4 regions of the Rahnella sp. ATs2 genome follow, and region 3 is predicted to be linked to each of the others. Evidence: predicted binding sites of a transcription regulator. Region 3 holds the regulator's gene; each other region holds the start of a gene.
The links. Region 3 encodes PurR, which represses purine synthesis genes. Its sites were predicted from a motif close to CANGCAAACGTTTGCNTG; they were not measured.
Positions count from the first base shown of each region.

Region 1 (3,999 bases), on a different contig from region 3:
GAAGCTACGATTATTTTTATCGTTATAGCTTGTTGATTACTAAAAATTTTCTATTATCAAAATTGTGACCCCGTTCATCTGAACCCTGGTTTAGCTGCACATTTAAGGGTAGGCAATCAGATTTATTCGTGCATACTGTGCGCCTTTTAGTGGGCATCATAAGACTGAGCGCACGCATCGCTTACAGATGTTCGAGCAAAAAAGAAAAGAAACGAAATATGAGCACTGAACATAAACGGTCACTCCCAGCAGTAACCCTGGCCGCCATTGGTGTGGTCTATGGCGACATTGGTACCAGTCCTCTCTATACCTTAAGAGAGTGTTTTTCCGGTCATTATGGTTTCAACGTTGAACCCAGCGTCGTTTTTGGTTTTCTTTCTCTGATTTTCTGGATGTTAATCCTCATTGTTTCGCTCAAGTACCTCACGTATGTGATGCGGGCGGACAACGCAGGTGAGGGCGGTATTCTGACGCTGATGTCTCTGGCGGGCAGAAACACTTCGGCACGCACCACCGCCGTACTGGTCATTCTCGGCCTGATTGGGGGAAGCTTCTTCTATGGTGAAGTGGTGATCACTCCGGCTATTTCTGTTCTTTCCGCGATGGAAGGTCTGGAAATCGCAGCACCTTCACTTGACCCCTATATTGTCCCTCTTTCTATTACTGTCCTGACGCTGCTTTTCATTATTCAGAAACACGGCACCGGCATCGTGGGCAAACTGTTTGCGCCGGTGATGTTGTTGTGGTTCCTGACGCTGGCTGTTCTCGGCGTCAACAGCATCATGCAGAACCCTGAAGTACTTCGCGCCATGAACCCGATGTGGGCGGTTAACTTCTTTGTCGAGCATAAGTCGTTTTCCTTCCTGGCGCTCGGTGCGGTTGTTCTGTCGATTACCGGCGTGGAAGCGCTGTATGCGGATATGGGGCACTTCGGGAAATTCCCGATCCGTCTGGCCTGGTTCACCGTCGTGCTGCCTTCTCTGGTGCTTAACTACTTCGGTCAGGGCGCATTGCTGCTCAAAGATCCGGAGTCGATTAAAAACCCGTTCTTCCTGCTGGCACCTGACTGGGCTTTAATTCCGTTACTGGTGCTGGCGACGCTGGCGACTATTATCGCGTCTCAGGCTGTTATCTCCGGAGTGTTCTCCCTGACCCGTCAGGCTGTGCGTCTGGGCTATCTGCCGCCGATGCGCATTATTCACACCTCAGAAATGGAAGCGGGTCAGATTTATATCCCGGCCATTAACTGGCTGCTGTATTTTGCGGTGGTTATCGTTATCGCCAGCTTCGAGCATTCGAGCAACCTGGCGGCGGCATACGGTATTGCTGTGACCGGTACGATGGTGCTGACCAGTATTCTTTCCTGTACGGTGGCGCTTAAAAACTGGCACTGGAAACCGTTCCTGGTGGGGCTTTTGCTGATCGGTCTGCTGTTTATGGATATCCCGCTGTTCGCGGCGAATGCCACGAAACTGTTCTCCGGTGGCTGGTTGCCGCTGACGTTGGGTTTGTGCATGTTTATCGTTATGACTACCTGGAAAAGCGAGCGTTTCCGCCTTATGCGCCGCATGAACGAGCACGGCAACTCTCTTGAAGCGATGATTGCGTCTCTGGAGAAATCCCCGCCGGTTCGCGTTCCGGGAACCGCGGTGTATATGTCCCGTGCCATCAACGTCATTCCGTTTGCCTTGCTGCATAACCTCAAGCACAACAAAGTGTTGCATGAACGCGTGGTACTGCTGACGTTACGCACCGAAGATGCGCCTTATGTGCATAACGTCCGGCGCGTCACCATCGAACAGCTTTCTCCGACGTTCTGGCGTGTGGTCGCGAGTTACGGATTTAAAGAGACGCCGAATGTGGAAGAGGTTTTCCACCGCTGTGGTCTGGAAGGGCTGCCATGCCGGATGATGGAAACCTCATTCTTTATGTCGCACGAATCGCTGATCCTGACCAAACGCCCGTGGTATCTCTACTTCCGTGGCAAGCTCTTTATGGCGCTCAGCCGTAACGCCTTACGCGCACCGGATCAGTTTGAAATTCCGCCTAACAGGGTGATCGAACTCGGTACGCAGGTAGAAATTTAACACTAATTTCTGCCGTCACAGGGCACCTTCGGGTGCCCTGTTTTATTTTCGCTTTCTCGTTTCTGAAACGACTAACTCAAATTTCCCTGCGGTTTCTGAATCATTCAGCGAAACGTTTCGACGCTGATCACAATTCCATCACTTGTCCGTTGCCATGCGTGATGAAGTTAATAAACTCATCCGTGAGCGAAACGTTTCGCTGTAGGAGTTCACAATGAAGAAGTCACCGCTGTTAAATGCCGAAATCTCACATGTTATTGCCCGGTTAGGTCACACCGATCAGCTGGTTATTGGCGATGCCGGACTTCCGGTGCCAGCAGCTTGCCAACGCATCGATCTGGCTCTGACCCAGGGAGTTCCCACCTTTTTACAAGTCTTAGAGGTAGTGACACATGAGATGCAGGTTGAGCGGGCTATCCTCGCCGAGGAAATCCTCACTAAAAATCCTCAACTCCATGAAGCGTTGCTCGCCCAATTGACACAACTCGAACAACACCAGGGAAACACCATTGCTTTGGATTACGTCAGTCATGAGGCATTCAAAGCGCAAAGCGAAAAAAGTCGGGCTGTGATCCGCAGCGGGGAATGTTCGCCTTACGCGAACGTTATTCTGTGTGCCGGCGTAACCTTCTGAGGCCTTTATGCAACCTTTGCTGCAACTGACAGGCATTGATAAAGCCTTTCCCGGCGTTAAAGCACTTTCCGGCGCGGCGCTCAGCGTCTATCCGGGACGTGTGATGGCGCTGGTGGGAGAAAACGGCGCGGGCAAGTCCACCATGATGAAAGTGCTGACCGGCATCTACCAGAAAGATGCCGGCTCAGTACATTTTCTGGGCAAGGAAGCGGCGTTTAATGGCCCGAAAGCTTCTCAGGAAGCCGGAATTGGCATCATCCATCAGGAACTGAATCTGATCCCACAGCTGACCATCGCTGAAAATATCTTCCTGGGCCGCGAGTTTGTGAACGGTTTTGGCCGCATTAACTGGAAAAAGATGTATGCCGAAGCCGATAAACTGCTGGCGCGCCTGAACCTGCGCTACAAAAGCGATCGTCTGGTTGGCGAATTATCAATTGGCGATCAGCAGATGGTCGAAATTGCCAAGGTGCTGAGCTTTGAGTCGAAAGTCATCATCATGGATGAACCCACGGACGCCCTGACCGATACCGAAACCGCCTCTTTATTTAGCGTGATCCGCGAGCTGAAAGCCGCAGGCTGTGGCGTGGTGTATATCTCCCACCGCATGAAAGAAATCTTTGAAATCTGCGATGACGTGACGGTATTCCGTGACGGGCAGTTTATCGCTGAGCGTCCGGTCAGTTCGCTGGAAGAAGACACGCTGATTGAAATGATGGTCGGCCGCCGTCTCGAAGAACAATACCCGCGTATTAATCATCAGCGCGGTGCGTTGCGTCTGCAGGTGCGTGATGTCAGCGGTCCGGGCGTGGATAACGTCAGCTTTGATCTGCACAGCGGCGAAATTCTGGGGATTTCCGGTTTGATGGGCGCAGGCCGTACTGAACTGATGAAAATTCTCTACGGTGCATTGCCGCGTAAAAGTGGCTATGTGTCGCTTGATGGACGCGAAGTGGTCACGCATTCACCGCAGGACGGACTGGCAAACGGCATCGTTTACATCTCAGAAGATCGTAAGCGCGATGGCCTGGTACTCGGTATGTCAGTGAAAGAAAATATGTCACTGACTGCGCTGCGCTATTTCAGCCATGGTGGCGGACGTCTCAGGCACGCGGAAGAACAGCAGGCCGTTGGCGACTTTATCCGTCTCTTCAATATTAAAACGCCGTCGATGATGCAGACAATCGGCCTGCTTTCCGGTGGTAATCAGCAAAAAGTGGCGATTGCCCGCGGATTGATGACGCGGCCAAAAGTCCTGATCCTCGACGAACCGACGCG
Region 1 is NZ_JBLYPL010000015.1:135,284-139,282, forward strand. Features, by position in the region: gene kup (low affinity potassium transporter Kup) at 219-2,087, shown strand; gene rbsD (D-ribose pyranase) at 2,302-2,721, shown strand; gene rbsA (ribose ABC transporter ATP-binding protein RbsA) at 2,729-3,999, shown strand, end outside.
Region 1: the regulator PurR is predicted to act here: its motif matches at 2,272-2,289, upstream of rbsD (D-ribose pyranase).

Region 2 (3,999 bases), on a different contig from region 3:
TGGCAAAGTGACTGACATGTCAGGTTTTCCCGACAATCATCGATAACAGACCGGCAGCGATCAGCGGCCCGACCGGCACACCTTTAAACATCGCCACGCCCAGCACGGTGCCTACCAGCAAACCCGCCACCAGATGCGGCTGTGTACCCATCAGTGTCAGGCCGCGTCCGCCAAGCCAGGACACCAGCACGCCCACCAGAATGGCGACAATGGATTTCCAGTGGAAGAAAGAATGCACCACGGTGCTGGCGCTGATTTTTCCGCTGGCAATCGGCGCCATCACGCCAATGGTCAGAATAATAATGCCGATGGTCAGACCGTATTTTTCAATCCACGGGAAAAAGTTGTTCAGCGGCGTAATGCGTACCGTAAGAAGGAAGAACATTGCGATGGTGACGGCGCTGTTGTGGCTGATGATGCCCAGACCGGCGAAGACAAGTAAAATCAAAAGGGTTGGATCGAGAAAAGCCATGGCATTCCCAGCGGTTCAACATGAGGAAAAAAGAGAGGCTCACTGAGCCTCTCTGGATCGGTCATTGATTATTGAACAGTTTTTGGCAGCAGACCAGCGCTTATTGCGTGTTAATCAGCGGCTGGCGAAGGTGTTGCACTGGTCAGGATTACCGGTATCAAATCCGCGTTTGAACCAGGTATAACGCTGTTCAGACGTACCGTGTGTGAAGCTGTCCGGCACAACGCGTCCCTGACTTTGCTGCTGTAAACGGTCATCGCCGATGGCACGCGCAGCATCCAGCGCTTCTTTCAGGTCGCCCTCTTCGAGAACGTTTTGCTGTTGCATGGCGTGTCCCCAGACACCGGCGTAGCAGTCAGCCTGCAATTCCATTTTCACCGACAGCTGATTCACCACCGTCTGCGATGCGCCCTGCTGCATTTCGCGAACCTTGCGCTCAGTACCCAGCAAGTTCTGCACATGGTGACCGACTTCGTGCGCGACCACATAGCCTTGCGCAAAATCACCGCCCGCGCCGAGTTTGTTCTGCAATTCCTGATAGAAAGACAAATCGATATACACCGTGCTGTCCGCCGGGCAGTAGAACGGGCCCATCACCGACTGGCCGGTACCGCAACCGGTACGGGTTGCGCCGCGATACATCACCAGTTTCGGCTCACGGTAAGTCATGCCCTGCTTCTGGAAAATCTCTTTCCAGGTGTCTTCCGTTGAGGCGAGGATCACCGAGGTGAATTTTGCCTGCTCATCATCTTTCGGGCTGATGGATTGTGACTGTGTCTGTTGCTGCATACCGCCGGACTGTCCGCCGTCAATCAGCGGAGTGAGGTCGATACCGTAATAACCGGCAACCAGCACCACAATGATAATCACAATGCCGCTTTTGCCACGGATAGGCAGACGCATCCCCCCGCCACCTAAACCGCCGCCGCCGTTAGATCCCTGTCCGCGTCTGTCTTCTACATTGTCGCTTTCGCGACGCCCTTGCCAACGCATAGATACCTCCAACCTGTTTTTTTAAGACTAGCCAGCACACGCAGTTAATACCATCTGCGAAAGGACGTAATTTTAGTGACGAAGGGATTAAATGAAAGGAATCAGTGTGAAAACAGGAAAATTAAATGCAGGGAAGAGAACGGGTGACGGAGACCATCACCCGTTAAGTGCGCACCACGTAAACGATTGCGCAGTCTGGCTAAAAAAATAATGCGCCGCTTAGTCCAGTTTCACACCAATACGGTGAGCCACTTCTTCATAGGCTTCAATCAGTCCACCGAGGCTCTGGCGATAACGGTCTTTGTCCATCTTGTTCAGGGTTTCTTTATCCCACAGGCGGCTGCCGTCTGGTGAGAACTCATCACCCAGCACCACTTCACCATTGAACAGACCGAATTCCAGTTTGAAATCGACCAGGATCAGACCGGCATCATCAAACAGTTTGCTCAGCACGTCGTTGGCTTTGTAGCTCAGCTCTTTCATGCGCGCGAGGTTTTCTTCGTTCACCCAGCCAAAGGTTTTGCAGTAAGACTCGTTGACCATCGGATCGTGCATCGCATCGTTTTTCAGGAACAGGTCGAACAACGGCGGGTTCAGTTCCAGACCTTCTTCAATGCCCAGACGTTTTACCAGCGAACCAGCAGCACGGTTACGGATAACGCATTCAACCGGGACCATATCCAGTTTTTTCACCAGCACTTCAGTGTCAGACAACAGGCGTTCCATTTGAGTAGGAATACCGGCTTCTTCCAGCTTAGCCATGATGAAATGGTTAAATTTGTTGTTAACCATACCTTTACGGTCGAACTGCTCAATACGCTGACCATCCAGTGCTGACGTATCGTTACGGAACTCCAGTACCAGAAGGTCCGGGTTTTCGGTGGTGTAGACGGTTTTCGCCTTGCCGCGATACAACTCAGCTAACTTTTGCATCTTTACTTACTCCAGTGGAAAAAACAGATGTAAAAAGGGGCCGGAGCCCCTTGGTATTATTTTGCGCTGCTCTGGCTAAACGCGGCCTGCATGACCGCCACCATCGCGTCGTTCTGCGACTGGCTGAGAGCATGTCCTTTCGGATCAAGGAACTGCAAGCTACTACGGTTGTCGAGGTCGCCAACCTGAAGTTTGTAATCACCGGAGCTGAGGCCCGGATCTTTCGCACCCAGTGTCTGCCACGCATCGTCATTCAGCGGTTTGTAAGTCACAGACATTGTGCCTTGCGGACGGCTGCTGTCGGTCACTTTCATGCCGGCTTTCGCCAGGGCATTAGGCAGACGATCCCAGACCACGCCGTAAGATGAACGGACGATCAGCACCGGTAAGCCGGTATCATCAGCGCCGCTCTGGACGTCGATATCACCTACGCGGCGGTTATCGAGACGCGCCTGAGTATCCTGCTGCACTTTATCCAGGTTCGCCGTGATGGCGTTCATCATCTGGCTGTTGTAGCGCTGGATTTCGGCAGTAGACGTCACCGCTTTATCTTGCTGTTTCAGCTCAAGCGTTTTCACGGTCAGTGCCAGCTGGTAGCTCTGCTGTTTCACGCTGATCTGATAACGGCCCTGATACTGGAAGTCTTCATCCGCACGATTCCAGTCAATGAAATCGGTGGAGAGCGTCTGGTTCGCGTCATCACGGTTGGCAATTTTGAATTTATTTTGCTCAACAGCTTTAACGACGTTGTTCCACAAATCACGGTTTTGCGGCGTGTTTTCCAGCAGCACGGTACTGGTGTCGCCGGAGAACTGAGTCTGAGAACCGTTCAGCAATGCCAGCGGCTGGGCAGGTGGACGAATGTCGAGCTGCTTACCTACCGCGCCCTGCATTGCGCCTTGCTGAATATCATAAGTGCCGTTCTGCACTGGCAGGATCATGCCTGATGGTGCTTTCAGCTCATGCAGCGCGGGCGCATCCAGGTAGGCTTCATCACCGCTCACCTGGCGCTTGTAGCGCTGGTCACTGGAACATGCAGCCAGCAGCATAATCAGGGAAACACCCACGACTTTTGCTACGGCTGTTTTCTGCAATCGGGTCATCTGGAAACTATTCTTGTCAAATAAAGAGGCCATCAAATCTTCCTAAGAGTTACAGCAAACCGGCGCTTTTTAATGCTTCTTCCACGACCGGACGGGCAGCATCTGTTAACGGCGTCATAGGCAGACGCATCGTATCGGTTGCCATCAAACCCAGTGCCTTACAGGCCCATTTCACCGGGATTGGGTTTGCTTCTACAAACAAATTCTGATGCAAAGGCATCAGGCGCTGATTCAGGCGACGCGCCTCGGCAAAATTGCCAAGAGCAGCCAGCTCACAAAGTTGTGCCATTTCACGGGCAGCGACGTTAGCAGTAACGGAAATAACGCCCTTGCCACCCAGCTGCATAAAGTCCAGACCACTGGCGTCATCGCCGCTCAGCAGAATGAAATCTTCATCATCAACCAACACTTGGATCTGACTAACACGACTTAAGTTCCCTGTTGCCTCTTTAACAGCAACAATATTCTTCAATTTTGCTAAACGCGCGATGGTCGGCG
Region 2 is NZ_JBLYPL010000009.1:47,046-51,044, forward strand. Features, by position in the region: gene ACJY2G_RS11235 (tRNA(Met) cytidine acetyltransferase TmcA) at 1-18, opposite strand, end outside; gene ACJY2G_RS11240 (DUF441 domain-containing protein) at 20-472, opposite strand; gene ypfJ (KPN_02809 family neutral zinc metallopeptidase) at 587-1,465, opposite strand; gene purC (phosphoribosylaminoimidazolesuccinocarboxamide synthase) at 1,685-2,398, opposite strand; gene bamC (outer membrane protein assembly factor BamC) at 2,455-3,534, opposite strand; gene dapA (4-hydroxy-tetrahydrodipicolinate synthase) at 3,551-3,999, opposite strand, start outside.
Region 2: the regulator PurR is predicted to act here: its motif matches at 1,641-1,658, upstream of ypfJ (KPN_02809 family neutral zinc metallopeptidase).

Region 3 (3,999 bases):
CAGATAGAGCATAAATCCAAAGGAGGGTTTCATTATTATCTCGTTAATTTATTTATTGCAGATGATTTGATGCAGGGATCTGTTCGGAGGCAGATTTTAACGCTTTGATAACAGCGTTGTGAAACGTTAATATTTGCACTCTGCTATCAAAAATATTGAAGGCTAAAATATGTGGTCAGAATACGCTCTGGAAGTCGTTGATGCGGTGGCAAGAACCGGAAGCTTCAGTGCGGCGGCACAGGAACTACATCGGGTCCCTTCTGCCATCAGCTACACCGTTCGTCAGCTCGAACAATGGCTGGCGGTGCCCTTGTTTGAACGTCGACACCGCGACGTCGTTTTAACGCCAGCGGGCAAAGTTTTCGTGGATGAAGCGCGGGTTCTGATAAAAAAAATGATAGCTACAAGACGCCAATGTCAGCAGGTTGCCAACGGCTGGCGGGGCGAGTTACGTATTGCTGTCGACAGAATTGTTAAACCGGCAAGAACCCGGCGACTGGTGCTGGATTTCTATCGTCATTTTCCTGATACGGAGCTGATTATTCATTCCGAAGTGTTTAATGGTGTGTGGGACGCACTGGTTGACGGACGTGCTGATGTGGCAATCGGTGCGACGCGGGCGATACCGGTTGGTGGTCGTTTCAGTTTTCGCGACATGGGGTTTATGGACTGGCACTGCGTGGTCAGCCCGCAGCATCCGCTGGCGCAGTTACCGGGTGCGCTCAGTGATGACCAGCTCAGGCCTTATCCCGCATTGTGTCTTGAAGATACCTCGCGGACGTTGCCTAAGCGTGATACCTGGACACTCGATAACCAGCGGCGTCTGGTTGTGCCGGACTGGACCTGCGCGCTTGAATGTCTGAGTGAAGGTTTATGTGTGGGAATGATGCCGGTACATCGCGTGAGCCATCGCATTGAGCAGCAGACATTGCAGGTTCTGGCGCTGGAGAATACCTTCCCTGACAGCCCGTGTTGCCTCACGTGGGACCAGAGTAATCCGTCACCTTCACTGGCGTGGTTGCTGGAATATATGGGTGATACAGAAACGATGAACCGTGAATGGTTGCGGGACTGAGAAATAAAACGCCTGCAAAAGCAGGCGTTATAAAAGATTAAAGGCAAACATTAACGGCGATAGTCGCGGTACGGGCCATCGGCCACCGAACGACGCTCAACCAGTTTCGGATGCACCTCGATGGTCTGTGATTCTTCACGTTTGCTGACGATGCGGTCGAGTAACATAGTAAAGGCCATCTCACCCAACCGTTCTTTCGGCTGATGCACGGTCGTCAGTGCCGGAGAGAAGTACCGCGCATTACGCACGTTATCGTAACCAATCACCGAAATATCTTGCGGGACGCGCAATCCGAGTTCATCAGCGGCGCAAATTGCGCCCATCGCCATGACATCACCCCCGCAGAAGACGGCGGTGGGGCGTTGTTTCTGCATCAGAATCTTATGCATCGCCTGATAACCTGACTCCGGCTCGAAATCGCCCTGAACCACCCATTCTTCGCGAAGCGGGATATTGGCTTCCGTCAGCGCTTTGACAAAACCCTGGAAACGACCGCCGCCGGTGTTACGCGCGAGTTGTCCCGGGATTACGCCAATATCACGATGCCCGCGTTCGATCAGATAGCGTCCGGCCATATATCCGCCTTCGAAAGCATTGTCGATAATGCTGTCGGTGAAGTTTTTACGCGCTTCGCCCCAGTCCATCACCACCATAGGAATCGAACGATACTCTTCAAGCATATTGAGTAATTCATCAGGGTATTCCGCGCACATGACCAGCAGACCATCGACGCGTTTTTGCGCCAGCATTTGCAGATAGGCCTGTTGTTTTTCCAGATTGTTGTGCGAGTTACACAAGATCAGCGTATAGCCTTTGGAGAAGCAGCTGTTCTCTACGGCTTCAATCACCTCGGCGAAATAGGGCGCTTCACTGGAGGTTGCCAGCAGACCAATTGTCTTGGTGTTATTCACTTTAAGACTACGGGCTACGGCGCTCGGCGAATAATGTAGCTCTTTAATGGCAAGCAGCACTGCTTCCCTGGTTTCTTCGGCGACGAAACGTGTTTTATTGATGACGTGCGACACGGTTGTAGTGGAAACGCCAGCGCGCTTTGCGACATCTTTAATCGTTGCCATGTAAAGAATGACTCCTGAACTTCCGTGCTTCAGCACGTTAGCATTATGTTAATCGTTTGCTTGCGCTGATTACACTGCGGACATCTAAAAGGGCAGTGTAATCATTGGGTGGATTCTTCAGAATGAGGCGTGAAATGCTCTCGGGTGAAATCGACCGGCACACAGGCGTGTTAACCGACAATTTTCTCTTATAATGCATGAAAGTGGAAGTAAAATTGTCATGTTCACATTTTCATTCAGCAGAAGATTTTAAAAGTGAATTATGCGAAAATGCGTTGGCACACATTTAGTGTGGCTAAAAGAAACGCCACAACTTGATCCGAAAGGGGGTTTGATGGACAGCAACCTGAAATTATCGTTGATCACCACGGTATGCGCTTTGCTCATGATTATCGCTTTCAGCTTCACGGCAGTGATGAACTAATCTGGCACTAAGACAGTAGTGAGACGCAACAAAAAAGGGCGATACCTTTCACAGGAATCGCCCTTTTCAATTTTACGCAGTGACCGTTACCGCCGATACTCTTCCCTGCAGAAACTCTTCGTTAAGTGCTATTCAATGGCTGATTAGCGAAACTTCAGACTTAACGAATTGTTTATTATCGGATTGTTTGTGGGGTCATCACCCGACGTGCGCCAACATAGTGGTCTTGCCAGTAATCATCGCCCAGTGAGGTGATTTTGATGTCTTCACCGGTTCTTGGCGACTGAATGAATTTGCCGTTGCCAACATAAACACCCACATGATCCGCTGCGCCGCGGTTGTTGATTCTGAAGAACACCAGATCACCGCTTTCAAGTTCGCCACGTTTCACCGGCGCTGCATCGCGCAGGTGGTACATCTCGTTTGCCGTGCGCGGCATTTTAATGCGGATCAAATCTTTATAAGCGTAATAGACCAGACCGCTGCAATCAAAACCGGTATTCGGAGAAGTTCCTCCCCAGCGATAAGGTTTGCCGACCTGGTGCATCAGCTTAGTCATCGCCGTTTGTTGTGCGTGCTGATAGCGTTTTTTATGTGTCGCACTCAGCGTAATAGGTTTGGTGTCTTCTTCGCGTAATTTTTTACCTTTACGGTGTCGGCCATACGCTTCTTTCTTGCTGATTTTTTCACTGCTTTTTTTGGCAAGCGCTCGTGATTTAGTGGCTTTATCTGTCTTTTTCTCGGCCCGCGTTGTCCTGAGTGTTTTTTCTTTTTTGCTTTCGGCCCGGGTCGTTTTTACGCTTTTCTCAGAAGTTGTCTTGCGTTTGACCAGTTCGGTGCTGCTGACCTTCTTCGATTTTGATGCTTTTTCCTGAGTCTTTTTCTCTGTCACCGGTGCGACTTTTGTTTTTTTACTGGTTTTCGCCGCCACTGTCTTTCGCTTTCGCCGTTCTTCCGGCGTCAGGGAATTAACATGACTCTTTCGCTGATCGGCAGAGACGCGGGTCTGTGGCGACGCATGAGCCATATTAAGAAACAGCTGGGTAAAGAGCAGCACAAAAAGCGTGAACAGTAAGCGCATAGCTTCGTTACCATGAGTGGTTGGGTTAAACATCAGGGATGTCAGAGTATTGCCTAAAAGAACCCGACAAAAAAGCACGAATTGACTCGATTCTAGATCATATTGTGAGAAAAAGTTAATAGCTTTTTTTATGTCGAAATATCCGCCATTTTTAGTCAAAAAAATAACCATTTTTCATCAGGTTAATATTTGAGATAAAGAATGCGATTTGGCAAATCTGACATTATCGTCGAACGGCAAAAATGTTATTCTCGATGAATCTTTAAATATGTGATGTTCAGCGCAGCCGCCAAAAATTGTTTAATAAAATGCCAGTATTGAGAAAGACCCCACAAAAAATGGC
Region 3 is NZ_JBLYPL010000019.1:65,735-69,733, forward strand. Features, by position in the region: gene punC (purine nucleoside transporter PunC) at 1-33, opposite strand, end outside; gene punR (DNA-binding transcriptional activator PunR) at 170-1,075, shown strand; gene purR (HTH-type transcriptional repressor PurR) at 1,126-2,151, opposite strand; gene cydH (cytochrome bd-I oxidase subunit CydH) at 2,486-2,575, shown strand; gene ACJY2G_RS19450 (C40 family peptidase) at 2,751-3,656, opposite strand.

Region 4 (3,999 bases), on a different contig from region 3:
GGCTGGTTATACCAGACATGGCTTTCCAGCTGCGGCAGGTTTTTCTGCGCGCTTTTCACTTCACCGGCAAATGCATGAACCGCGCCGTTTTCCGCCGCGTGCAGCCATTGTACCGGCGCATGATGTCCGCGTTCTGCCAGCGTATTGAGCATACCTAACATCGGCGTCTGGCCGACACCGGCAGAAATCAGCGCGACCGGCGTGGTATCGCTGATATCCATAAAGAAATCGCCGTGCGGGGCTGCAAGATGAATGATGTCGCCCGGCTGCGCAAAGTGATGCAGGAAGTTGGATACCGCGCCCTGGCCTTCGCGTTTTACGGCAATGCGGTAGGTTTTACCGTTCGGTGCCTGGGTCAGGGAATACTGACGGATTTCCTGATTTTCCAGCGACGCATCGCGGATATATACCGCCAGATATTGTCCCGGCTGGAAATCCACCACCGGCAATCCATCGACAGGTTCCAGCAGGAAAGAGGTGATCAGTTCACTTTGCGCTTGTTTTTCGGCGATGCGGAATTCACGCGTACCGCGCCAGCCACCGGTTTTTTCTGCGCTGTCCTGATAAATCTCTGCTTCACGGTTGATAAACACATTCGCCAGCACGCCGTAGGCTTTGCCCCACGCATCCAGCACTTCCTGACCCGGGCTTAACATTTCATCCAGCGTTGCCAGCAGGTGTTCACCGACAATGTTGTATTGATCCGGCTGAATGGTGAAGCTGGTGTGCTTTTGCGCGATGCGCTCCACCGCAGGTAATAATGCCGCCAGATTTTCGATATTGGCGGCGTAAGCACAGATGGCATCAAACAGCGCCTGACGCTGATCTCCGTTGCGCTGATTGCTCATATTGAAGATGTCTTTGAGCTCGGGATTGTGCTCGAACATGCGGTCGTAGAAGTGCGCGGTCAGTTTCGGACCGGTCGCTGCAAGCAAAGGAATAGTGGATTTAACGGTAGCGATAGTGGCTGAATCAAGCATAGTGAACTCCGTGTCTTTGTCGATTTCATTAAACATGCATTTTAAATGCATCTTATATAAACCCACAATTTCTGTAAACACCCCTAAAGGGGTAAGGGCTTTTTAAGGAAAGGAGTGCGGTGGGGGCTGAGTCACAAAGCTGAAATTTGTACATGTTCAGATGAATATTTATCCCTTGATTACGGGCAGATGTTCGCAGATCAAAGCCTTGCTGTATCTGGAGCCAATCGTTTGCCTAAAAACCTCAAACTGACCCTATCCGAAGGGCGCTTAAACATTTACACTGTTGCGCAGAACCCGGAAGGGGCTTTTATTTTTAGTTTGTTGAGTCAGGAGATGCGGATGTTAAAGCGTGAAATGAACATTGCCGATTATGATGCTGAGCTGTGGGCAGCAATGGAAAAAGAAGTTGTTCGTCAGGAAGAACATATCGAGCTGATTGCGTCAGAAAACTATACCAGCCCGCGTGTTATGCAGGCTCAGGGTTCGCAGCTGACCAACAAATATGCCGAAGGCTACCCGGGCAAACGTTACTACGGTGGTTGTGAGTACGTTGACATCGTTGAACAACTGGCTATCGACCGTGCAAAAGAATTGTTCGGTGCAGATTTCGCTAACGTTCAGCCACACTCCGGCTCACAGGCAAACTTCGCGGTTTACACCGCACTGCTGCAACCGGGCGACACCATTCTGGGGATGAACCTCGGCCATGGCGGTCACCTGACGCACGGTTCACCGGTTAACCTGTCCGGTAAACTGTACAACGTCGTACCTTACGGCATCGACGAAAGCGGCGACATCGATTATGACGACGTAAAACGTCAGGCCGAAGCGCACAAACCAAAAATGATCATCGGCGGCTTCTCCGCGTTCTCCGGTATCGTTGACTGGGCAAAAATGCGTGAAATCGCCGACAGCGTTGGCGCTTACTTCTTCGTCGACATGGCACACGTTGCCGGTCTGATTGCTGCGGGCGTTTATCCGAACCCGGTTCCGCACGCGCACATCGTGACCACCACCACGCACAAAACGCTGGCTGGCCCACGCGGCGGTCTGATTCTGGCGAAAGGCGGTGACGAAGAGTTCTATAAAAAACTGAACTCCGCTGTCTTCCCTGGTGGCCAGGGCGGCCCGCTGATGCACGTGATTGCCGGTAAAGCGGTAGCACTGAAAGAAGCGATGGAACCTGAGTTCAAAACCTACCAGCAGCAAGTGGCTAAAAATGCTCAGGCAATGGTCGCTGTGGTTCTGGAACGTGGCTACAAAGTGGTTTCCGGCGGTACGCACAATCACCTGTTCCTGATGGATCTGGTTGATAAAAACCTGACCGGTAAAGAAGCCGATGCCGCACTGGGTCGCGCTAACATTACTGTGAACAAAAACAGCGTGCCTAACGATCCGAAAAGCCCGTTCGTGACTTCCGGCGTGCGTATCGGTACTCCGGCTATCACCCGTCGCGGCTTTAAAGAAGCTGAAGCGCGTGAACTGGCTGGCTGGATCTGCGACGTGCTGGACAACGTGAACGACGAAGGCACTATCGAACGCGTTAAACAGAAAGTTCTCGACATCTGTGCACGCTTCCCGGTTTACGCGTAATATTTGCGAAGCCGTAAAGCTGCTAAAACCCGCTCCGGCGGGTTTTTTTATGGGCATCTATCAGAATTTGTGAGCTGGCAGACATTACTGGAGTATGAAAGCGTCTGCGGATTGCTAGCGATTGTGAGCTTTGTCAAAGTATTGGCCTCACACCGGAGGATTTATGGAATTGCGTTCCACGCGCTGGCTTGCACTCAGTTATTTCACCTATTTTTTCAGTTACGGTATTTTTCTTCCCTTCTGGGGCTTATGGCTTAAAGGTGAAGGTATTTCCTCCGAAAGCATTGGCCTGTTGCTCGGCGCCGGTTTAGTCGCCCGTTTTCTTGGCACGTTAATCATTTCGCCCTCCATCAAAGATCCTTCACATCTCATCACCGGTTTACGCATCCTCGCGTTACTCACGCTGGCGTTTGCCGTCGGGTTCTGGTTCGGCAATGGCTGGGCGTGGCTGATGATCAACATTGCCGGTTTCAGCCTGTTCTTTGGTCCGCTGGTTCCACTGACCGATGCGCTGGCCGGTACGCTGCAACGCCAGATCAATATGGATTACGGCAAAGTACGCGTCTGGGGCTCGATTGCCTTTGTGATTGGCTCGGCGGTCACCGGTAAACTGGTGGAGGTCTACGGACACAACGCGATCCTCTATACGCTGACCGCAGGCGTGGCAGCCATGTTGCTTGGCATGTTACTGCGCCCAAGCGTAAAACCGGTGGGAGAACCGCGAACCAGCGGTGCGCCGGCCATTTCGTGGAAAGCATTACTCGGCGAAAAACCGGTCTGGCGGTTCCTGTTATGCGTAACGTTATTACAGGGCGCACACGCCGCATACTACGGTTTCAGCGCGATTTACTGGCAGGACATCGGGTATTCTTCGACCACCATCGGCTATTTATGGTCGCTTGGCGTGGTCGCTGAAGTGCTGGTCTTCACTTTCAGTAAACAGCTGTTCAGCCGCTGGTCGGCGCGCGATATGTTGCTGCTATCCGCCGTGTGTGGCGTGGTGCGCTGGGGCATGATGGGCGCATTTACCGCATTGCCGTGGCTGATTGTGATTCAGATTTTGCACTGCGGTACCTTCACGGTTTGCCATCTGGCGGGGATGCGGTTTATCGCGGCGCGTCCGCGAGATCAGGTTATCCGCCTGCAATCGGTGTATTCCGCGCTGGCAATGGGCGGCGGTGTGGCGGTGATGACCATGGTGTCCGGCTTCCTGTTCGAGCATCTGCACGCGGGATTGTTCTGGGTGATGGCGCTGCTGGTGGTGCCGGCGATTTTCCTGCGTCCGCAGGTCACGCCGTCAGCGCCGGAGGTGTCAGCCAGCTAGGGGGCTTCGAGCAGTGAGCGGATACGTTTTCGCTGCTCTTTTGCCAGCGGCAACTGCGTGTGGATCACCAGCGGATCGGCATCGGTGCTGCGGGTGGCG
Region 4 is NZ_JBLYPL010000002.1:158,162-162,160, reverse strand. Features, by position in the region: gene hmpA (NO-inducible flavohemoprotein) at 1-1,061, opposite strand, end outside; gene glyA (serine hydroxymethyltransferase) at 1,323-2,576, shown strand; gene ACJY2G_RS02430 (3-phenylpropionate MFS transporter) at 2,740-3,900, shown strand; gene csiE (stationary phase inducible protein CsiE) at 3,897-3,999, opposite strand, start outside.
Region 4: the regulator PurR is predicted to act here: its motif matches at 1,201-1,218, upstream of glyA (serine hydroxymethyltransferase).